Regions from separate parts of the Brucella sp. LJL56 genome, predicted to be linked through region 1. Evidence: predicted binding sites of a transcription regulator. Region 1 holds the regulator's gene; each other region holds the start of a gene.

Region 1 (7,422 bases):
GCACAAGTGCCACTTCACCCAGACGACGGGCGCCTTCATCCGTATCCAGCACTTTGTTGAGAACTTCTTCACCGCGATTGGCCTTCGCCTCGACGATCCGTCCGGCTTCAAAGCGAACCGCAATATTCTCGATCAGGGTGCCCTGATGCGACAGAGGCTTGGTACTCGTCACATACCCCTCGACACGCAGTGCATGAGGCGTGGTGAACACCTCCTCCGTCGGAATGTTCGGATTGCAGGTGATACCATTTTTCGCGGTGGAAGCACCGCCATGCCATTCATGACCATCAGCAAGTCCGACCGTCAGGTCAGTGTTCGGGCCTTTGAAATGCAAGGCCCTATAAGTCTTGCCGTTCAGGAAGCGGGTGCGCGTACGAAGCGTTGCATTGTGTGCCGCCCAGGCACCGACCGGATCGTCGACATCGACACGTGAAGCTGCGAAGATTGCATCGGCCAGCTTGCGGGCCGCAACGTCCTCCGGTTCGTTTGGAAACATGAGCTTCGCCCATGCCGGGTTGGGATAAGAGACGATGTTCCAGTTGATGTCGAAACCGGCGATCTTCTCGAGTGCCGGCTGATACGCCTTCGAATTGGCGCGGTTAGCGCGTGAAACCTTTGCAGGGTCCTGACTGGAGAGAAGCATCGGATTGTCGGCTGCGATGGCGAGACGCGCGGCACCATCCGAATAGGCCTTTGCCATTCCTTCATAAAGCCAGTTTGCTGCGCGGTCGAAACTCGGGTCAGGTGCGTTCTCGTAACGAGCGAGCGCCATTTCATCGTCCGCGAAGAATGGCGTTACCAAACCGGCGCCAGCCTTGTAGGCATGTTTGGCGATGAGGCGAACCAGCGGCAGCGCGACGACCGGTGCCGTGATGACGAGATCTTGTCCCTCGCGCAATTGCAGGCCAACGCGAACAGCGACTTCCGCCAGACGTTCAAGTTTCACCGGGTCGATGATTGGGTTCAGCTTTTCATGAGCCATGGGTGGAAGACCTCTTTGGATATGGAATCACTGACAGTTTATCAGACGGCATAATTTCACCACCTTTTTTCCTGCCATTGCGCTATAGTATTCATGCGGTCAGTTGCAGAAGAAAGCAGTTCGTAATGAATAAGAAAGTGCTTATCTTACTGGGCATTACCGGCCTACTTGCAGGCTGCGTGACCATGACGCCCGAACAACGCCGCGCCGCCGACGAACAGACCTGTCGTAGCTATGGTTTCAAGGCCAAGACCGACGCTTTCGCCAATTGTCTCATGCGATTAGACCTCGATCGCAGAGCCGACCGGCGCGCCTGGCAGAACCAGGTCGATTTCTATGACACGCCGATGGTGATCTATCGTCCAATCTACCGGCCCTGAAACCAGCACCGGAAAGCGACGGCAGCCAGCCATCAAATCAAAACGCCGATCTGAATGAAATCAGACCGGCGCTTCAGTTTATCCGAGTATAAACACGCTTCTTATAACGGTGCTTCGGGACGGTCCTGGGACAGAAGGAGCGCGCCGATGGCGTCAACCTGCTTCTGGCTTGCAGGGGCATAGCCGAGCGATGTCGCCTGCGGAGCAGTCGTATCGAATTGCGACTGGTAGGAGGCCATCTGCACCGGCTGCTCCTGTTGAGGCGCAGCAACACCGCGATGGCGCGCCAGACGGTCGCCACGAGCCTGCGGACCAGCACCGACATTCTGTTCGACGCTTTGAGCCTTTACAGCTTCCGCGAGTGCCACCTGAACGGTCGGTTCCGTACCTGGAATCGGACCGGTCTGCGGCAGGGTCACATCATAGGACGGATCCTGCGGAAGCGACGGCGATTGCGGCGAATAGGCCAGAGCAAGATTGTAGGGTTCCTGCGGAACCGGACTTTGCAGCGAGCCGTCGCGATTACGCTTCTCGTAGAAGGAATTGCCACCCGCAACGAGCACATAGTGCATGTTGTTATAGGGGAATTTCAGACCAGCCGTGTGGAAGAACATGGCATTCTTCAACTTTGGATGCCGTTCTCCTTTGAGGACTGCGGCGGCGGCGGCCTGAACGTCCGGTAGCGCTTTGGAATTCATTTGGCGTGAAAGAACACCAGGTGCAAACTGGTTCTTCTGACCGACGACACCACAAATCGTATCCGGATAACGGCCCGATGCGAGGCGGTTCATGACGACCGTGCCGACAGCCAGAAGGCCATCGGAACTCGAACGGTTGGATTCGAAGAACATCGCGCGCTCAAGACAATTCTTGTCCCGTGCGGTGTAGGTATAGGTCTTCACGCCATTGACGGTCTTGACGTGGCTTGCCGCCGTCTTTTCCGAATTGGCTTTTCCCGAGGTTCCGGTCGTCGTGCAACCGGTCACCACGAAAGGCGCAACCACCAGCCCGATAAGAACGGGCAATTTCCACTTCGCGGCGCGCGTCAATGGCTCAGTCTCATATTAGGACCCTTAACTGATCCAGTCATCCGTTCAGGCAAACACATCTGGAACGATGCGCTCGAACGTTCGACTGCGGTGCAAGTCAAAGAGGACGAAGATCAAAATCACACGCCCTACTGTCGCTCAATCGAATTCAAGGTTTTGGAATTTTTAGGCCAAAAAAAGGCGAAGGGTCAAATCCCAACAATGCTGAAGGCGGCTAAAAAGCCCTAAAACAATTCCGAATCGAGAATGCGAATATGCTCACAAGCCCTTTAAATATATTAACAATTCCTTAACATGACCTATCAATTCAGATAAGATATTGATTTAATGAGATTCAAAGTCTCGCAATACACGCCATATCGCTGCCTTAATTCGCTTTTGCTTGCGCAGTTTTTGCAAGCACATTCGTGGTGTTTCAAATGATCTACGGAATTTCTGTTCACAGAGAGGTTCCGTTGCTCCATGTCAACTTTGGAAACAGATGTGTAACATCGCGTGAGATCGGGCTTTCAACGCCTGTTTCGACCGTCCCAATGCGAATCGGACGAGCCCGATCTGCGCTTCACAACGCTTCGCCGCAAGCAAAAACGGTCCACCACGAGAGCCGTGACGGACCGGATAAGTTCAATTCCTGAAACTGTGGATGACAGAGTCGATCAGCCGAAAGAATAACCGGCGCCGCGGACCGTGCGGATCAGATCAAGTGCGCGACCGACATTGATTGCCTTGCGCAACCGTCCGACATGAACGTCCACAGTGCGATCGTCCACATAGATATCCGGTCCCCAGACCCCATCGAGAAGCTGGCTTCGCGAGAAAACACGACCAGGCGACATCATGAAATATTCGAGCAGGCGGAATTCCGTCGGCCCAAGGCGAACTTCCTTTTCCTTGCGATAGACACGATGCTGCTGGCGATCGAGAACAAGATCGCCCACTTTCAGCACGTGAGAAAGAATGCTTGGATTGGACCGGCGCAGCATCGCCTTGACGCGCGCCAGAAGTTCCGGCGTCGAAAATGGCTTCACGACATAATCGTCCGCGCCGACACTCAAGCCGCGAACACGTTCGCTTTCCTCGCCGCGCGCCGTCAGCATGATGATCGGCAGACGCTCCGTTTCGGGCCATTGACGCAGGCGGCGGCAAAGCTCGATGCCCGATACGCCCGGCAGCATCCAGTCCAGAATGAGCAGATCCGGCACGTTCTCGCGCAAGGCGATTTCGGCCTCGTCGCCGCGCAGCATCGTATCGACCTGGTAGCCCTCTGCCTCGAGATTGTAGCGAAGCAGAACGCTCAGCGCCTCTTCGTCTTCTACCACAGCGATTTTGGGTGCCTGTGACATCCAGTATTTCCCTATCCAAATTCGGCGGGCGGTGGATACAATCCCCCAATCGACCGCGTGCCGCCGCGCTATTCACTCATTCTCAAACGCCGGACCGAAGTTCGGCCGGCTGTGGTTCAGGGTTTACGCGCCTCATCCACGACTATGCCGTGGCTCAGGTCTTCCTTGGGTCGTTCGGCCGGCATTTGCAGGCCGGTCACGATGTAATAGACGGTCTCCGCGATGTTGGTCGCGTGATCGCCGATGCGCTCGATATTCTTCGCGCAGAACAGAAGATGCGTGCAGGCGGAAATATTGCGCGGATCCTCCATCATGTAGGTAAGCAGTTCGCGGAACAGTGACGTGTACATGGCGTCAATCTCGTCATCGCGATCGCGAACGACATTGATCTGCTGCACCGAGCGCGACGCATAGGCGTCGAGCACATCCTTGAGCTGGGTCAGCGCCAGTTCGGCCAGGGTTTCAAGACCGCGATAAAGCTTTACCGGCTGGCGTGATTCAGAAACGGCAGCCACGCGCTTGGCAATGTTCTTGCCCAGATCGCCGACGCGCTCCAGATCGGCGGAGATGCGGATCGAGCCGATGATTTCACGCAGGTCCACAGCCATGGGCTGACGCTTGGCAATGATCATCACGGCCTTATCGTCAATCTCGCGCTCACTGGCATCGAGGATGAGATCGTCGGAGATAACGCGTTGTGCAAGCGCATTGTCCGCATTGACGATAGCGGCGACCGACTGCTCGACCATACGTTCCGCATGTCCGCCCATTTCGGCGATCTTATGGGTGAGAAACTTCAATTCCTCATCGTAGGAGCGAACGGTATGCTGAGACGGCATAGTAGACCTCGTAATATAAATTGCGGGGAAGCCGCACTGTCTATCTGTTTGAGCGCAGTTCCGGATTAGCCGAAACGTCCGGTAATGTAGTCCTGCGTGCGCTTTTCGGTGGGTGCGGTGAACATGGTTTCCGTGTCGCCCACTTCGACCAGATTGCCGAGATGGAACATGGCAGTGCGCTGCGAAACGCGGGCGGCCTGCTGCATGGAGTGGGTGACGATCACGATCGTATAGTTCTGGCGCAGTTCGTCGATCAGCTCCTCCACCTTGGCGGTAGCAATCGGGTCGAGCGCCGAGCACGGTTCGTCCATGAGGATGACTTCCGGGCTCACTGCAATCGCGCGCGCAATGCAGAGGCGCTGCTGCTGGCCGCCGGAAAGGCCAGTGCCCGCATCGTGCAGACGATCCTTCACTTCCTCGAACAAGCTCGCCTTCTGCAGGCTCGTCACGACGATTTCCTCCAGATCGGCCTTGGTACGGGCCAGACCGTGAATGCGCGGGCCGTAGGCGACATTTTCATAAATCGACTTCGGAAACGGATTCGGCTTCTGGAACACCATGCCAACGCGGGCGCGCAGTTCGACGACATCGATCTTCGGATCGTAGATGTCCTCATTGTCGAGCGTGATCTTGCCGCCGACCTTGCAGCCTTCGATCGTATCGTTCATGCGATTGAGCGAACGCAGGAAAGTAGACTTGCCACAACCGGAGGGGCCGATCAGCGCCGTGACCATCTGTTCCTGGATATCCAGATCGACGTCGAACAGCGCCTGCTTCTCGCCATAAAATACGCAGACCTTGTCGCCGCGCATCTTTATGGAATTGGCGTTGGCGTTCATTTTTTCTCCTACGGCTTTTTCGAGAGATCGTTCAGTCATCAGATTCATAGCTTTCGACTCCCGTTTTACCAGCGGCGCTCGAAGCGGCGGCGCAGAATGATTGCTGCAATATTCATCACGGCAAGGAACAGAAGCAGGACAATGATAGCGCCTGACGTGCGTTCCACAAAGGCGCGTTCTGCTTCATTTGCCCACATATAGATCTGCACCGGAAGAGCAGTCGACGGGTCCATCGGCGTCGACGGTACGTCAGCGACGAAAGCCACCATGCCGATCAGCAGGAGCGGTGCGGTTTCACCAAGCGCGTGGGCAAGACCGATGATCGTGCCGGTCAGGATGCCGGGTGCGGCGAGCGGCAGGACATGGTGGAACACCATCTGCGTTTTCGACGCGCCAAGGCCAAGAGCTGCGGCGCGGATGGAAGGCGGCACTGCACGAAGAGCGGCGCGCGTTGCTATGATGATAGTGGGAAGCGTCATCAGCGTCAGCACCAGACCGCCGACCAATGACGCAGAACGCGGCAGGCCGAAGAAGTTGATGAAGACCGCAAGTCCAAGCAGACCAAACACGATGGACGGAACCGCTGCCAGATTGTTGATGTTCACCTCAATCATATCGGTGAACCGGTTTTTCTTGGCGAACTCTTCCAGATAGATCGAAGCAGCAACGCCGATAGGCAGCGACAGGCCAAGAACGATCAGCATCATGTAGAGCGAACCGACCAGCGCAACGCCAAGACCAGACGTCTCCGGACGGCTGGAAGCACCGAAGGTGAAGAGACCGGTGTTGAAGGCCTCCTTCATCACGCCTTCTTCCGAAAGCGTCTTCATCCAGCCAACCTGACGGTCCGAAACCTTGCGGCTCGTCTCTGGCACGGAAAGGTCAATCTGCCCCTTGAAGGCGGAATCGATGTCGGCGCCAGCCAGAACCGGAACGGTCTGTGTCGTGCCGATAAGCGATGGATTGTCCATCACCATTTTGCGCAACTGAATGCGCACCCCGTCCGAATAGAAACGGCCCAGATCGCGCATTGCCGGACGGTCTGTCGTGGCAACACCCAGCTTTTCAGCCAGCGCATTGCGCACCAGCAGCGGATAGTTGGCCCTGATCAGCACATTCGGATCGGTTGCGCGCTTGTTGCCCGGATCGATGATCTGCTCGTTGAGCTTGACCGGCAGATAAAGCGTCGTCTGCCAGAAGGCCGTATAGCCCTTGGAAAAGACAGAAAACAGGAGCGCGCAGAGGAAGAACACGCCGATGGAAATCGCTGCAATACCGTAGTAGCGGAAGCGACGTTCAGCGGCATAGCGACGCTTGATTCCGATATCGCGGCGTGCCGGTCGTACCGTCGTACCGCTGGTGTTGAGGGTCGTATCGGTCATTATTCGTACTGCTCCCGGTACTTGCGCACGATATGCAGCGCAAAGATATTCATAATCAGCGTCAGGACGAAAAGCGTGATGCCGAGCGCAAATGCCACCAGCGTTTGCGGCGAGTTGAACTCAAGGTCACCGGTGAGCTGGTTGACGATTTTCACCGTAATGGTGGTCATCGCCTCGAAGGGGTTGATGTTGATACGGGCCGCAACGCCTGCTGCCAGAACCACGATCATGGTTTCACCGATGGCGCGGGATGCAGTCATCAAAAGCGCACCGACGATGCCGGGCAAAGCGGCCGGAAGGATCACGCGCTTGATGGTTTCAGAGCGGGTTGCACCGAGACCGAGCGAACCGTCGCGCAACGTCTGCGGCACGGCGGTGATGATGTCATCGGAAAGCGACGACACGAACGGGATCAGCATCACACCCATCACGAGACCTGCAGTGAGAACGCTCTGCGCCATGATAAAGCCCTGCCCTCCTGCAATGGCAATCGAAAGATCGCGCAGGAATGGCCCGACAGTCACAAGAGCGAAGAAGCCGTAGACGATGCTGGGAATACCGGCCAGAAGTTCGAGGACCGGTTTTACAATCGTGCGCACTCTTGGTGA
Region 2 (7,422 bases), on a different contig from region 1:
TATCGAGAACGGGCGGAAGCGCGCTCGGATCACGCGGTACGTTCCGGATATACCAGCGTGCCTGTTCGATAGCCGGACGGCAGAAATAATAGAAATGATAGGCGCTCCGCGCGATGCCTGCCTGATGGGCGCCGTTCCAGTGTTCCTTGAAACGGTCATCGACGCGGTCGCCGCCCTCCGTCGCCTTGATGAAGGCGAACGAAATGCCGCTGGCGCGCACGGCGCTCCAGTCAATGTTGGTCTGATATTTGGAGACGTCTGTGCCGTGGATCGGATAGTGCCATGGCGTTTTGCCAGTCCAGTCATGCGGGTCTCGATCACCGAAACGCGGTGCTTTCACAGGGCCGGACGGCGGTGCGATCCGGGCTACCGAACTGCCTGATTTCTTTACGTCGGAAAAGTCGTAATCCACCGTCGTGCAGGCGGAGAGAAATAAAGCGCCGAGGGCGAGAATGCTGTAGCTGGCCAGACGGTTCATATAGGGGTTCCGTGTCGCGAATCAGTCCTCTAACGGTTACGCGATCCGGAGCCGGACGTCACCAGTCTGGCGGGCAAGTTTGGTGCTAATCTTTGGGAGCGGGCAACGTTGTCGAACGAATGACCGCTATCCAGGCAAAACCACGATAAAGAATACGCTTTTCAACAACAGCACTGTGTTCCTGTGCGAGCTGTTCGCAAACCGTGAACAAGTCGCAACGCGGCGTGACATGGAACCATTCAAGCCACTTGAAGAGGGCGTTTCCGAACCAGCGCGGCAGGCGAGCCTGATTTCCAAAATCGACGATATGCAATTCCCCATCTGCATTAAGGTGCCGGATGCTTTCACGAATGACCGACTGCCATTGCGGGATCATCGACACGGCATAGGAAATGAAAATCCGGTCGAAGCCGGTTTGTCCGAACAGTCGATCAGGGTCGAACTGGGCTGCATCTGCGCGATCAAGCCGGACGCGATCTTCAATGCCTGTGCGCTCTGCCGCCCGGCGTGCCGTATCCAGCATTTCTGCTGAAATATCGATGCCGAAGAGTTTCGCATCCGGATAATTTTCCGCAGCTTTCACCAGATTGCGACCGGTGCCGCAGCCGATCTCCAGAACTGTGCCCTCCCTGGGTATGGACAGTCCTGCGATCATGGGGTCGCGACCCAGAAGATAATATTTGCGGGTCGCATCATAGAAGTGCCGCTGACGGCGATAGACGCGATCCATGAGATTGGCATGGTCGACACCCTGAACGCTCCATGGGCTGCGCAACATGTCAGGCATCCTTCAGCGTATAAAGATGAAACCCACCGTAGATCGAGGAGCGGTCGCGGTCATGCAGGGCGCGGGATATGTCCGCCTGATATTCCCAGCGATCCAGAATTTGTGGTGCCACCCGTCCCGGAAGCAGGCTCGGTTCCGCTGCAGTACGGAAAATGACACGGGCATTCGCTGCTGCAGTACGGGTAATTTCACTCCAGAGAGCATTGAGCTGTTCGTCATTCATCCAGTCCTGCGCATCCAGCAGAATGTAGCGATCAACAGAAGCGACAGGTTTGGCCGCGAGAAAGTCGGTGTAGCTCGCATTCTGTACGGTCATGCGATCGGCGCGTGCACGTACCGCTTCGAAATTGGTGCGCGACAGATAGGGCGGAAGAGGCCCGGTCTCCTCATTGCCGCTATAGCCGCGCCCGAATGCCTGCCAGGCAAAGTAATTGTCGGTAAGGGGGAAGCCGCAGGCCAGCTTCTCAAGACGGCTGCGCAGGACAAGCGCCATATCGCCGTTTCCGGCAGTAGCAAGGGCATCATATTGCTGTGGCGGTATGCCCAGCCCGAAAAGGGATGATTTGCGGGCCGTGGCCCAGCGCACCATGCGTTTTTCGAAGAGCGGTGCGAGCGCCGTGTCGAAGAAGCTGCGCTGTTCTTCCATCGTCCGTGCCTTCAATATATCGCGCGGGTCGATCCCGTAGAGCCGCGCCACGCGATGACCCATGCCGATGAAGACGCCGAGCAAGCCATGGCGATAGAGGTCGCGCCAGAAAATGGAAATACGCTGGCGGCCATTCCACTTGCGCTTTTCCCAATAGGCGCGGCTTTCGCCGTCCAGATGTGGCCGAATGAAGCGCTTGTAGGCGGCAAGATTGGTCTTGTCGTCGGCCTTTCCATAGAAGCGATAGAATGCATCGTAGTCAGGCAGATTTTTGACCGCGGCAAGTTTCAGCCGGTTGAATGCGACATGGGCCTGATTGAGATCGACTGCCTCCACACGCGCCGGATCGGCGGTCAGGTAGGACATGGCATTGCATCCGCCGGAAGCGATGGTGACGATGCGGTGGCCAGGCTCAATAGCCAGAGCTGCCATATCGACCTCGGGGTCTTCCCATATCTGCGGATAGACCAGCCCTTTGAACAGCCAGGCAAACAGCCTTTCGGAAAAGCCTGCGCGCGAAAGGGCGCTGTTTTGGGTCACGGCGCGTTTGAGAATTGTGTCGCCGGCTGGGCTGTCTGTCATCAAATTCCCCCTAAAGCACGAATCCAGACTTCGGTTTTGCAAAGTTAAACATCGTCCAATGACAGGGGCGTGACGAGTTGATTGCGGGTTTTTAAACCCTGCGCTGGTGGCTATACGCCTGTAATACTGTCGCTTTATTACGCTCGGTAAGACTATTTGAGAGAACTTTTTCGCGCTGTTGCCGTTTTTTTATGTGACGGTCCGAGTCGACGGGATTTCTGTGTCGATGAACGACCGTAAAAGGTGATTGACCGGACAAACCGGTCAGGCACGGAGAAACAGAGAGAGGCGTTTGGCAATATTGCCATTTGATGCCTGAAACTAGGCCAACGAGCCTAATCTAGGAAGGAGAGCCAACGTGAAGAAGTTTCTGATTGCTTCTGTCGCCGCCGTATCACTTCTCGGCCTTGCAGCATGCAACGACAAGAAGGACGACACGAGCAACGCACCGGCACCATCCGCGCCGGCAGCGCCTTCGAACAATGACACGACGACGACGCCAGCCCCAGCCACTCCGGCACCATCGACGCCGGGTACAGGGACGGCACCTGCCAACTAATGGTGCGAAGTCGTGACGCATGATGCGTCTGCATTTGGATGGCGATCCGGTCTCCGGGTCGCCATTCGTGCCAATGGGTTTTGAGATGAACGCCAAAGCAACCACGATGGGAAAAGACGGGCATTCTGCGTTTTCCGTGTTTCAACACAGGCTGGGTTCGGTTATGGCTTTTGTCATGAACCGTAACTTCCTGTTCTTCATATCTGCCATTGTTCTTGTTGCACTTGCCGCTTGCGGCAAGGGAGATGACGAGAGCGCTGCCACAACCAATGGCGGCGAGCAGGGCGCTGCTGCTATATCACAACCTGCCAAACCGGCAGAAAGTGGAAACACCGAAAAAGGTCCCGATCTGGTCAAATCGCTCCGTGATAGTTCCGGCGTCGTAAGCCCGGAAGAGAAAGCGGCAGCCATTGAACGCGCACGCGCAAATGCCGTCGCTGCGGCAAAATCCGTAGGGCAAACAGATCAGCAGGCGCAGGCGGCAGGAGAAGCGGCAGTCACGGCTGCACAGCGCTCCTTCGATGAACGCGAACCACAGCAATAGGTTTGCGACTGGAGAACTCCGCAATATTGTAAGCCAATGCCTTCCCATTCTTTCTAAATGTTTGTTTTTTCGACTTTCGCCTGTGTGGGCGGTTTTCAGTTCATTCGGAATTCTATAGAAAAGTCCCATGTCGATTTGGGTTCGCATTGGTGAGTTTGTCACATCCGTGGCGTCGAATGCCATTTCTGGCGTTATCGAAGCCGTGCGCACCGTTTTCGAAGGTGATGCCGATACACGCCGTCAGGTGGCCTTCTCTATCGCGATGATCGCGCTTTCGGCCAAAATGGCCAAGGCCGACGGGGTTGTCACCCAGGATGAAATCCGCGCTTTTCAGGATATTTTCGCCGTACCGAAGGAAGAAACCGCACATGTCGCGCGGCTTTACGACCTCGCCAGGCAGGATGTTGCAGGCTATGAATCCTACGCTCGCCAGCTCGCCGGATTGTGCAGCGAAGGACAGAGCAATTGTCATCTGCTGGAAGACATTCTCGACGGCCTTTTTCATATCGCCACTGCCGATGGCTATGTGCACGAAAAGGAAATGGCCTTTCTTGCAGGCGTAGCCGATATTTTCGGCTATGACGAGGTTGCTTTCGACCGGATCGCGATCCGGCACGTCCAGCGTGGTGCTGATGATCCTTATGCCATTTTGGGGCTGGAGCGCGGCGTTTCCTTCGAGATGGCCCGCAAGCGCTATCGCGCGCTGGTCAAGGAGCACCATCCTGACCGGCTGGTCGCAGAAGGTTTGCCGCTCGAATTCATAACCATTGCCAACAGGCGTCTGGCGGCGATAAACGCTGCCTGGGCGAGCATAGAGAAGAATCTGGAGGCTGCATGAGCAGCGTGCGCGAAATCGAGAGCGAATTGTTGCAGGAGCTGGCTCTGAACCGGCCTGATTTCGCCGGTGCAACTCTTGATCCGTCACCCAATTTCGGTCCGCGCCGTGACGGCAAAGTGCCTGCCTTTCTTATTCTCCATTATACCGGGTTATCGACTGCCGAAGAGGCAGTGCAGGTTTTGAAGTCGCCGGATATGGAAGTTTCCGCGCATTATCTTGTCCATGAAGACGGACGGATCGTGCAGATGGTTTCGGAAAAAGCGCGCGCATGGCATGCAGGCAAGAGCTTCTGGAAGGGCGAGACCGATATAAATTCCGCTTCCATCGGCATCGAGATCGTCAATCCGGGTAATCTTGAAAATTACCCGGCCTTCAAGGATGCGCAGATCGATGCGGTTATCCGCCTCTGTCGCGATATCTGCGAACGCTATGCCATCAGGCCGGAAAATGTTCTGGCTCATTCGGATATCGCACCGGCGCGGAAGACCGATCCCGGCCATAACTTTCCCTGGAAACGGCTCCACGATGCAGGCGTAGGACACTATATCGAGCCGACGCCCGTCCGGGGTGGACGGTTTCTGGCACGCGGCGAAAACGGCCAGCCGGTCGAAGCCTTGCAATCCATGCTGGCACTTTATGGCTACGAAGTCGCCATCACCGGTGTCTTCGATGAAGGCACCGAAACCGTGATTAAGGCCTTTCAGCGTCATTTTCGGACACAAAATGTGGACGGGGTGGCTGATGTATCTACTATAGATACCCTCTACAGGCTAATTTTTTCCCTGCAAAATGTTACTGTCTGACCAAGTGTGTGCGAGCAAATTTTCTATTCAGCGTTGATTCGCATTTCTGTAATGATTTCAAAAAAATAGTTTGTTTGAAGCCGATCGTCGGGGAGATTTTATAAGGGTTTCGCTTGCCTTCGCGCGAATTGCAAATGTTACAACCTGTAATACTATTTTACTTTTACAACCAATCTTCGGCTGCATTTGCCCTCCACTTCATCGCTCAATCCCAGCGGACAAGGGTTTTAAAACCCATATTGGGCGGGATCAAAAAACAGGGCTGTCTCTCCCAAGACGGGCGGTCTGACAAAAGAAACGTTCCAAGACGGTAGGTTATGAAAATTAAATTTGTTGTTGTTTGCGCCCTTGTTGGCGCGATGAGTTCGTTTGGCCTGAATCCAGCACTGAGTGCCCCTTCATCTGAACCGACCAACCTCGCAGCTCTCCTCAAGGCACGCCAGCAGAACAAGACTGCGGAGGCGGAAAAGCCAACCACAGCGCCGAAAAAGGCATCGGTCGTCAGCCGCCGTGCGGCACCTGCCACCAAAGGTTCCACCGGCAAGCGTTCGCAGTCGAAAGACTCGACTGCCCGTAGTGCCAAGGGTGGTAGCACCTATTCCAGCATCATCAACCGTTATGCATCAACGTACGGCGTGCCTTCCGCACTGGCCCACGCGGTTGTGCGTCATGAAAGCAATTTCCAGCCGAACGTGCGGGGCAAGGCCGGTGAAATCGGTCTGATGCAGATCAAGCTCTCGACCGCACGCGGTCTCGGCTATACGGGTTCCGCCAAGGGCCTCTACGAGCCTTCAACGAACATCCAGTTCGGCATGAAGTATCTGGCCCAGGCGCAGAAACTCGGCGGCGGAAGCACCTGCGGCACGATCCTGAAGTACAATGCCGGTCACGGCGCAAAGCGCATGAACCCGACCTCGGCAAAGTACTGCAGCTCGGTCAAGGCCTATATGAGCGCGCTCTGATGTGATCGCAGATTTACGTCGGCGGTCGCGTAGAGTACAGGCTGCCTGATGTGAACGGAAAGCCGACAGTGGAGACACTGTCGGCTTTTCTGTTTCGAGTGTGTTCATAATTTTTGAGAAATCCGGTTTCACTGTGCCGCTATCGTTGCTATATGCGCGCTGTCAGTCGGTCGGGCAGCCGCGCTTGTCATATGCCGAAAGGCGGCAGGTGAGGAAAGTCCGGGCTCCATGGAAACACGATGCCGGGTAACGCCCGGCGGGGGCGACCCCAGGGATAGTGCCACAGAGAGTAGACCGCCCCGTCTTCCGTACCGCTTGGTAGAGCGGCAGGGATGACGGGGTAAGGGTGAAAGGGTGGGGTAAGAGCCCACCGCGTCCGCAGCAATGTGGATGGCACGGTAAACCCCATCGGGAGCAAAACCGAATAGGGACGGCGCGTCGGTTCGCAAGGACCGGTAATCAGTTTCCGGATCAGCCGTCCGGGTGGGTTGCAAGAGGCGGGTGGCGACATCCGTCCCAGATGAATGGCTGCCACGTCGGGCGCAAGCCCGGCCATACAGAACCCGGCTTACAGACCGGCTGACAATTTTTCTCACAAGACTGTTTCGACATTCGAACGCAAGAAACGGATAGTTGCGTTGCGGCCGGGACCCTAATTGGGACCTCCACGAAATCATGGAGGTCGATATGTCCAGCTTGAAAGACAAGGTTGCAATCATCACAGGTGCATCATCTGGAATAGGGCGTGCTGCTGCATTGCTCTTTGCCAGAGAAGGCGCAGCAATTGTACTGAATGCCCGCGGAGTTTCGGGTCTCGAACGTGTAGCCGAAGAGATCGCTGCGTTCGGCGGGAAAGCCCATTGTGTTGCCGGCGACGTTGCTGAAGTCCAAACCCATGAAGCGCTGGCTACGGCGGCGAAGGACAAATTCGGCGGGCTCGATATCGCATTGAACAATGCAGGCACGGTCGGGCCTGTCGCTCCGCTTGCCGAAATCGCTCCCGATGATTGGCAAGCCGTCCTCTCGGGAAACCTGACTTCGGCGTTTCTGGGAGCCAGATCGCAAATTTCACTGATGCTCGAACGGGGCGGCGGCTCGATTATCTTCACCTCGACATTTGTCGGTACGAGCGTCGGTATACCCGGCATGTCGGTTTACGGAACCTCGAAGGCGGCTCTCATGGGGATGGTCAAGGGTATAACCGCCGACTACGGCGCGCGTGG
Region 3 (7,422 bases), on a different contig from region 1:
GCGAGACCTGCGCATCCTTCAGTTCCGGATGATTGCGAACCAGCCAGAGAATCGCATTCGGGCGATCCTGACGCTTGGAAAGCGGCGTGTAACGCGGACCCTTGCGCTTGGCTTCCGGAACACGAACCTTCGGTTCGGAAAGCTTTAGACGATAATATGGGTCCTTCTCGCCCTTCGCGATCTCTTCACGCGAAATCTGACCTGTAATGACCGGGTCGAGACCCTTGATGCCCTGCGAAGCTTCACCGTCGGCAATAGCCTTCACTTCCAGCGGGTGCAGCTTGCAGAAAGCGGCAATCTGGTCAAACGACAGAGCCGTATTATCGACAAGCCAAACGGCCGTTGCCTTCGGCATAAGAAGCTGGGTGGCCATTAGATATAATCCTTCTGTTCGTCCGCTCCGGTGGCGCGGGACGTGGGCAAAACCACAATTTCCGGGAAATCACGGCCTATATATCGTTTTTTTTTCGCCAGAGCAAGAATGGCGCGCGAGCTTAAGCGATATCGAGCACAATCTTGCCGATATGCCTTCCCTCCTCCATGCGTTCATGCGCGCGCCAGGCGTCTTTCAGCGAAAAGATCATGTCCATCACCGGCGCAACACGACGCTGCGCGAGAAGCGGCCAGACTTTTGCTTCCAGCTCCCGTGCGATGCCAGCCTTGAAGTCAACCGGGCGCGGTCGCAGCGTGGAACCGGTATGGGTCAGACGCTTGGTCATCAAGAGTGCGAAATTGGCCGTGGCTTTCGCACCGTTGAGAAAAGCGATCTGCACGATGCGACCATCCTCGGCCGCAGCTTTATAATTGCGGTCGACATAATCACCACCAACCATATCGAGAATCACATTGACGCCTTTGCCCTTGGTCATATCCTTTACGACCTCGACAAAATCTTCTTCCCGATAATTGATCGCGCGATCAGCCCCGAGTTTCACGCAGGCTTCGCATTTCTCTTTTGAACCCGCAGTTGCAATGACGGTCGCGCCAAAAGCTTTTGCAAGCTGGATAGCCGTCGTGCCTATACCGGACGATCCACCGTGAACCAGAAAAGTCTCGCCCTTCTTCAGCCCACCGCGTTCGAACACATTATGCCAGACAGTGAAAAAAGTTTCCGGGATCGCTGCTGCTTCGATATAGCCATAGCCGGAAGGCAACGGCAGCGCATTGGTTTCATGCACGACCGCATATTCGGCATAGCCGCCGCCAGCCAGCAGTGCCACAACCTGATCCCCGGTCTTGAACCGATTGACGCCGCTGCCGACCGCAACAATATCACCGGCAATTTCCAGCCCTGGAATATCCGACGCGCCGAGTGGTGGCGCATATTGCCCCTGTCGCTGCAGGACGTCCGGTCGGTTAACCCCGGCGGCGCGTACCCGCACCAGAATTTCACCTTCCTTCGGGTCCGGCACCGATCGCTGAACGGGGCGAAGCATATGGGCTCCACCCGGCTCGGAGATTTCAATAGCGGTCATCTGGGAAGGCAAGTCGGCCATCATCTTCAAACTCCATTCAGATTTCTTGCCCTACGCGTCGTCGCAGAAATGCCTCAAGACGGATGCAAGACGTCACGTTAGGGAAATCGTCATCGATTTTCCCAAATATATATGCGAAGATTCAAGGTGTTAAATCTTTTCTGAGCCATCATTGACCACGGAGGACGGCTATGAGCGGTTTTGATGAGGATGTAGTGAAGCCGCGCAACAGCGTGGTACTAAGCGAAGAAGAACTGTCGCTGCTTTCGGTCACCGAGATCGACCAGCGCATTGCCTTTCTGCAATCCGAGATAGAGCGGCTAAAAACCGAGCGCCTCAAAAAGGGCGACAGTCGCGCTGCGGCGGAAGCATTGTTTCGATAGGGATCGGGTCGCCCACGAAGATGGATACCAGTGCGAAAGAACTGGAACCAATTGCGGACGAAACGTTTGGGAACAATAGGCATTGATCGCACCAACCACTCATAAGCCTGCGTACTGACGGTCCAGTTTCAGATTTCGGGAATAGAATTTTGCGCATTTACATTCAGGTTCTGGCCCTTCTCTGCGGCACAGCCTTTCTCCTCATCGCTTCGGGCCTTCATGGCCTTCTGTTGCCATTGCGCGGCGGCGCGGAAGGCTTTTCGGTCGCATCGCTCGGCATGCTCGGCACGACATGGGCAGGCGGCTTCGTCGCGGGCTGTCTGTTTGCGCCGCGCCTTGTGCGTCGCGTCGGCCACGTGAGGGCGTTCGGCTGCTTTGCCGCATCGGCGGCAATCATCGCCCTGCTTTCCGGCATCTTCGTGGATGCGACGATCTGGGTGATCCTGCGCGCCTTCACCGGTTTTTCCATGGCGGGCGCTTTCATGGTTATCGAAAGCTGGCTGAATGAGCGTGCAACCAATGAATCGCGCGGCAAGATTTTCGGCATGTATATGATGGTCAATTATGGGGCGACCATGTCCGGCCAGATGCTGGTTGCAGCGGGAGACGTGCACTCCGATCATCTGTTCATGATCAGCGGCATCTTCTTCTGTCTGGCTCTCATTCCGACTGCAATCTCTACGGCTGTCAGCCCCAAGCCACTGACGGAAGTGCAACTCGATCTCAAGGCGCTCTATAATAACTCACCCGCGGCTTTTGTGGGTTGTATTCTGATCGGCATCGCCAACGGAGCCTGGGGTACGCTCGGAGCCGTCTTCGGCGCGAAATCCGGCATATCGACCACCGAAATCGCATTGATGGTCAGTGTCACTATCGCAGCAGGCGCCTTGATGCAGATTCCGATCGGACGCATATCCGATCTGGTCGATCGGCGTTTCGTACTGGCAAGCGTTGCGGCGCTGGCGGCACTGGTCGGCCTTATCGCCTTTCTGGTCGCCCCTTCCAGCGGCCCAGTCATCATCACGATGACCGGCTGTTATGGCGCGCTTGCCTATGCGCTTTATCCCGTTGCAGTCGCTCACGCGAACGATCATGCGACGTCCGAAAGCTTTGTGAAAGTATCGAGCGGGCTTCTGTTGCTTTATGGCTTCGGCACGATGCTCGGACCATTGCTGGCGGCGGTGGCTATGGATATTTTCTGGCCATCCGGGCTCTTCGCCATCACCATGCTCGCCCATATTTCCATCACCGGCTACGCATTGTTCCGTTCCCGCAAGCGTGCTTCCGTTCCGAAGGAAGAGAAGGACCAGTTCAAGAGCATGCCTTCGGAACGTGGTGCAACACCGGAAGCGCTGAACCTCGATCCGAGAGCTGAGACGGAAGGATGACGAGCGTTGAAAATGACGCCGATAAATAAAGCTAATTAAATAGTTGAATCAATATGTTCGGCGGCTGTGGCGCAGCCGCCAACACGGCAATCCGGCGTCATAACCACGACATGGCAATTCAGGCTCGCGAGAACCTTTCAACAGCCGATGTCTTTGGCTTGATACACCTTATCGAACCGCGACCTACAGCATCGGCCCGAAAATCGGAATCGACTTTCGGAAAGCGCGATGCGTAGACTCAAGAGGTTAGAGCATCCTTTGTGCATCCATAAGGACGCAGGCGCTCTAAGCGCGGCTTCCCTGTCAGTGACGTGTTACCTGGGATCTCAGTTTTTCGATCTGGTCCTTAAGCATAAGCTTCTTGCGCTTGAGAGATGCAACGTGCAGGTCGTCCATTGCCGGTGACGCTATAGCTTCGGAAATTTCCTGCTCCAGAGCGCCGTGCTTCTTTTCGAGCGTGGCAAGATGGGACTCGATAGCCATCATCAGATCTCCTTTGGTTGATTTCCCTGATTTACGGAACAGCGCGGACCTCGTTTGCCCGTTTTTCCGCTATCCCGCCATTCAACCTGCATGAACGCCCGGCACACCTCCTGTATTCCGGGCCAAACACGCAGTCCCGGCTGCCAAGGATACGGATTGTTGTCGCCTTCGACAGCCGCTATCCATGACAGAACCATGACAGTTTGGCACGAGTTTGATGCAAAGTCGATTTTGTCATGGTAGCATTTTCCTGACGCGAAAAATGTGATAAGGGCTTCGCCAGAAACGGGCTGACGCCGCACCTTTTTATGGTTTGGCGCGGCCCGTAAAATTATTCAACAGAACGGGGCACCGCATGTCCGATCAGGAACAGGCCGAAATCAGATTGGCCGTCGCACGACTGAAACAGGAACACGCGGACTTCGATGCTGCCATCAACGCCATGATAGCTGTTGGCTGCGACCAATTGCGCGTCCAGCGCATGAAGAAGAAAAAACTCGCAATCAAGGACAAGCTGCAGGAGATGGAAGATCAGGTAATCCCCGACATCATCGCCTGAATGTCCAGAATAATCCATGACAGAGCCGGGGTTCGCCCGGCTTTATCATTTTAACATCACGCTAAATGCATATGAAAGAAGCGGAGCAGGAAGATCAATGAGCGTTACTGCCGATGTCGCCATCATCATGGGAAGCCAGTCTGACTGGGAAACCATGCGCCATGCAGCAGACACACTGGAAGCACTCGGCATTTCCTTCGATGCCCGGATCGTTTCCGCGCATCGCACGCCTGATCGGCTCGTTGCCTTTGCCAAGGGCGCCAAGGCGGAAGGGTTCAAGGTCGTCATCGCGGGCGCTGGCGGCGCAGCTCACCTGCCGGGCATGGCCGCTGCCATGACCCCGCTGCCTGTTTTCGGCGTTCCGGTCCAATCCAAGGCGCTTTCAGGCCAGGATTCACTCCTCTCCATCGTGCAAATGCCAGCCGGCATTCCTGTCGGCACGCTGGCCATCGGCCGCGCTGGGGCGGTCAATGCAGCCCTCCTGGCCGCAGCCGTTCTGGCGCTTTATGACGAAGCGCTGGCCGCCCGCCTCGACGAGTGGCGCAAGGCGCAAACGGAAAGCGTGGCCGAGCGCCCTTCGAATGAGGCCTGATATGAAAAATTCTGTACTGAAGCCCGGTGCAACCATCGGCATTATCGGCGGCGGACAGCTTGGCAGAATGCTTGCCATGGCCGCAGCGCGTCTCGGCTTTGAAACCGTGATCCTGGAGCCGCAGGCCGATTGCCCGGCAGCACAGGTCGCCAATCGCCAGATCGTCGCTGCCTATGACGATCCAAAAGCGCTCGCAGAACTTGCAGCAGCCTCCGACGTCATCACCTACGAATTCGAGAACGTGCCGGTCAGCGCCGCCGACAAGCTGGCCGAAACCGCTCTGGTCTTTCCTCCCCCGGCAGCGCTCGAAGTCTCGCAGGATCGCTTTACGGAAAAGCAGTTTCTCAACTCCAGCGACATCGCGACGGCACCCTGGCGCCTTGTGGACGACGAAGAAACCCTGATCGCGGCTCTGGCCGCACTTGGCGAGCGCGGTATTCTCAAGACGCGGCGTCTTGGTTATGACGGCAAAGGACAGGTCCGCCTGACATCGCTCGACGAGGCAGAAGCCCACAAGGCAATTCTCGCCATTAATCGTGCCCCGGCAATCCTCGAAGGTTTCATCGATTTCGAGTGCGAAGTCTCGGTAATCGCAGCGCGCGACCGTACTGGCAATGTCGCCATTTTCGATATTGCTGAAAACGTGCACAAGGACGGCATCCTGGCGACCTCAACAGTACCGGCTGCCATTTCCGATAGCACGGCGGAAGAAGCCCGCAAGGCCGCTACGAAGCTTCTGAACGCGCTTGATTATGTCGGCGTACTCGGACTTGAATTCTTCGTCCTGAAGGACGGCACGCTGCTGGCAAACGAATTTGCCCCGCGTGTCCATAATTCGGGCCACTGGACGGAAGCGGCCTGCGCCATTTCGCAGTTCGAGCAACACATCCGCGCCGTCGCCGGATTACCTTTGGGTAACACCGACCGACATTCGGATTGCGTGATGGAAAACCTGATCGGCGACGATGTCGACACAGTACCGGCGATTCTCTCCGAAAAGGACGCGGTGCTGCATCTTTACGGTAAAAAGGAAGCGCGTCCGGGCCGCAAGATGGGTCATGTGACGCGCATCCACGCCAGCGGGAAATAATGTTCATCGGGAATCCCGTCGATTCCCAATGAATCTTTTGCTACTCGCCAAGAATTTCAGCTCCAGCGCCCTGAATCTGCGGCTCAGGAGTTGACATTTGCCTGAAACCTTGTGTATTTCGGCCAACCCTTCGGGCATCTAACAGTGCCTGTAACCAATTGGCGCCTTGGGCGCCTGTTTTTATGAAGCCCCGCGGCATCTGCACGTCAACGGGCCAACAAGACCGGTGATTGACATGAAGATCAAGAACTCGCTTAAAGCGCTTAAGGCCCGTCATCGCGACTGCCAGTTGGTCCGCCGCAAGGGCCGCGTTTACATCATCAACAAGACTGCCCCGCGCTACAAGGCTCGTCAGGGCTAATCTTATTTCTGATTTTGCATTTGACGTTTCGCTGCGCATGGTAAAATCTATGCGCATGCGGAACGTTTTTGCATGTCTGATTTCTTTTTCTGCGCTCGCGTCGCTTGGCACGACGATGCTATCGGCTTATGCCGAAGTGGCGCCCGGCAAAGTACCGCTTATCGCACCTCTGACGCCCGTTCAGACCGGCCCCGACAGCGAACAGAACCCCGCCCCCGAAAAGCCCGCATCAGCCGCAGCACAGACGCCAGAAGAGCGCCTCGACAAGCTCTTTGCCGATCTTCGTCGCACAACGGATGAGGCCAAGGCACGGCGTATCGCTTCACAGATCAATACGCTGTGGTCGCAGTCAGGCAGCGCAACAGTCGATCTCCTGATGCAATGGGCCAATGCTGCGATGCTCGAGCGCCGCTATCCTTCGGCTATCGACTTCCTGAACGAGGCGATCGCACTCGACCCGGAATATGCGGAAGCCTGGAACCGCCGCGCTACGGTGTATTTCCTGCAAAAAGACTATGCCCACGCGATGTACGACATCAATCGGACGCTGGAGCTGGAGCCGCGCCATTATGGCGCCCTGACAGGCATGGCAGCCATCTTGCGCCTGCGTGGCCTCAAGGAACAGGCGCTGAAAGCCTATGAGCAGGCGCTTCTCGTCTATCCGATGATGCGCGACGCACAAAAGAACTTCAACGATCTTGCCGACGAATTGACAGATACACGGACTTAGGGCTGCTTCGCACCTGTCCGCGAAACATTCTCAAAATTTATCCAGACCAAAACAAAACGCACTCCGAAGGAGTGCGTTTCTTTAGATGCCGTGCGCCGCGACTGGATGAGATTCCGGCTGTGATGAGTCGAAAATGGTGAAGTTTGAGAACCGGAGCGCAATGTACATTTGGGTACATGAGAACCGGAAGCGCAAACAACGCCATTTGCAGGCCGTCAAGGCCGGAATATGCCGGTCTAGATGCCTGATTTTCCATCGGGACCGATATAGGCGATGCGCAGCATGTTGGTCGCACCGGGCGTTCCGAATGGAACACCGGCGGTAATGATGACGCGATCACCAGCCTTGCCGAACTCCTCGT

What was found. The regulator PhoB, encoded in region 1, activates phosphate uptake and scavenging genes when phosphate is short. The targets are predictions, from matches to a motif close to TGTCATNNANCTGTCAT.
Positions count from the first base shown of each region.
Region 2: ACYSN1_RS17295 (BtaA family protein) is a predicted target of PhoB. The motif match lies at 2,552-2,568, and genes of this name have one in related genera.
Region 3: ACYSN1_RS18805 (YdcH family protein) is a predicted target of PhoB. The motif match lies at 3,914-3,930, and genes of this name have one in related genera.

Region 1 is NZ_JBTXLQ010000001.1:1,519,921-1,527,342, forward strand. Features, by position in the region: gene ACYSN1_RS07300 (aminopeptidase) at 1-982, opposite strand, end outside; gene ACYSN1_RS07305 (hypothetical protein) at 1,108-1,362, shown strand; gene ACYSN1_RS07310 (cell wall hydrolase) at 1,464-2,411, opposite strand; gene phoB (phosphate regulon transcriptional regulator PhoB) at 3,068-3,754, opposite strand; gene phoU (phosphate signaling complex protein PhoU) at 3,871-4,593, opposite strand; gene pstB (phosphate ABC transporter ATP-binding protein PstB) at 4,659-5,432, opposite strand; gene pstA (phosphate ABC transporter permease PstA) at 5,498-6,814, opposite strand; gene pstC (phosphate ABC transporter permease subunit PstC) at 6,814-7,422, opposite strand, start outside.
Region 2 is NZ_JBTXLQ010000007.1:36,430-43,851, forward strand. Features, by position in the region: gene ACYSN1_RS17285 (glycoside hydrolase family 25 protein) at 1-478, opposite strand, end outside; gene ACYSN1_RS17290 (class I SAM-dependent methyltransferase) at 564-1,256, opposite strand; gene ACYSN1_RS17295 (BtaA family protein) at 1,258-2,493, opposite strand; gene ACYSN1_RS17300 (hypothetical protein) at 2,852-3,052, shown strand; partial or broken gene ACYSN1_RS17305 (hypothetical protein) at 3,178-3,596, shown strand; gene ACYSN1_RS17310 (TerB family tellurite resistance protein) at 3,724-4,434, shown strand; gene ACYSN1_RS17315 (N-acetylmuramoyl-L-alanine amidase) at 4,431-5,237, shown strand; gene ACYSN1_RS17320 (lytic transglycosylase domain-containing protein) at 5,555-6,199, shown strand; RNA gene rnpB (RNase P RNA component class A) at 6,362-6,786, shown strand; gene ACYSN1_RS17330 (SDR family oxidoreductase) at 6,887-7,422, shown strand, end outside.
Region 3 is NZ_JBTXLQ010000008.1:100,886-108,307, forward strand. Features, by position in the region: gene ACYSN1_RS18780 (DUF1013 domain-containing protein) at 1-373, opposite strand, end outside; gene ACYSN1_RS18785 (NAD(P)H-quinone oxidoreductase) at 495-1,499, opposite strand; gene ACYSN1_RS18790 (DUF1192 family protein) at 1,667-1,858, shown strand; gene ACYSN1_RS18795 (MFS transporter) at 2,008-3,246, shown strand; gene ACYSN1_RS18800 (YdcH family protein) at 3,550-3,732, opposite strand; gene ACYSN1_RS18805 (YdcH family protein) at 4,085-4,288, shown strand; gene purE (5-(carboxyamino)imidazole ribonucleotide mutase) at 4,386-4,880, shown strand; gene ACYSN1_RS18815 (5-(carboxyamino)imidazole ribonucleotide synthase) at 4,882-5,970, shown strand; gene ykgO (type B 50S ribosomal protein L36) at 6,206-6,331, shown strand; gene ACYSN1_RS18825 (tetratricopeptide repeat protein) at 6,369-7,061, shown strand; gene pyk (pyruvate kinase) at 7,298-7,422, opposite strand, start outside.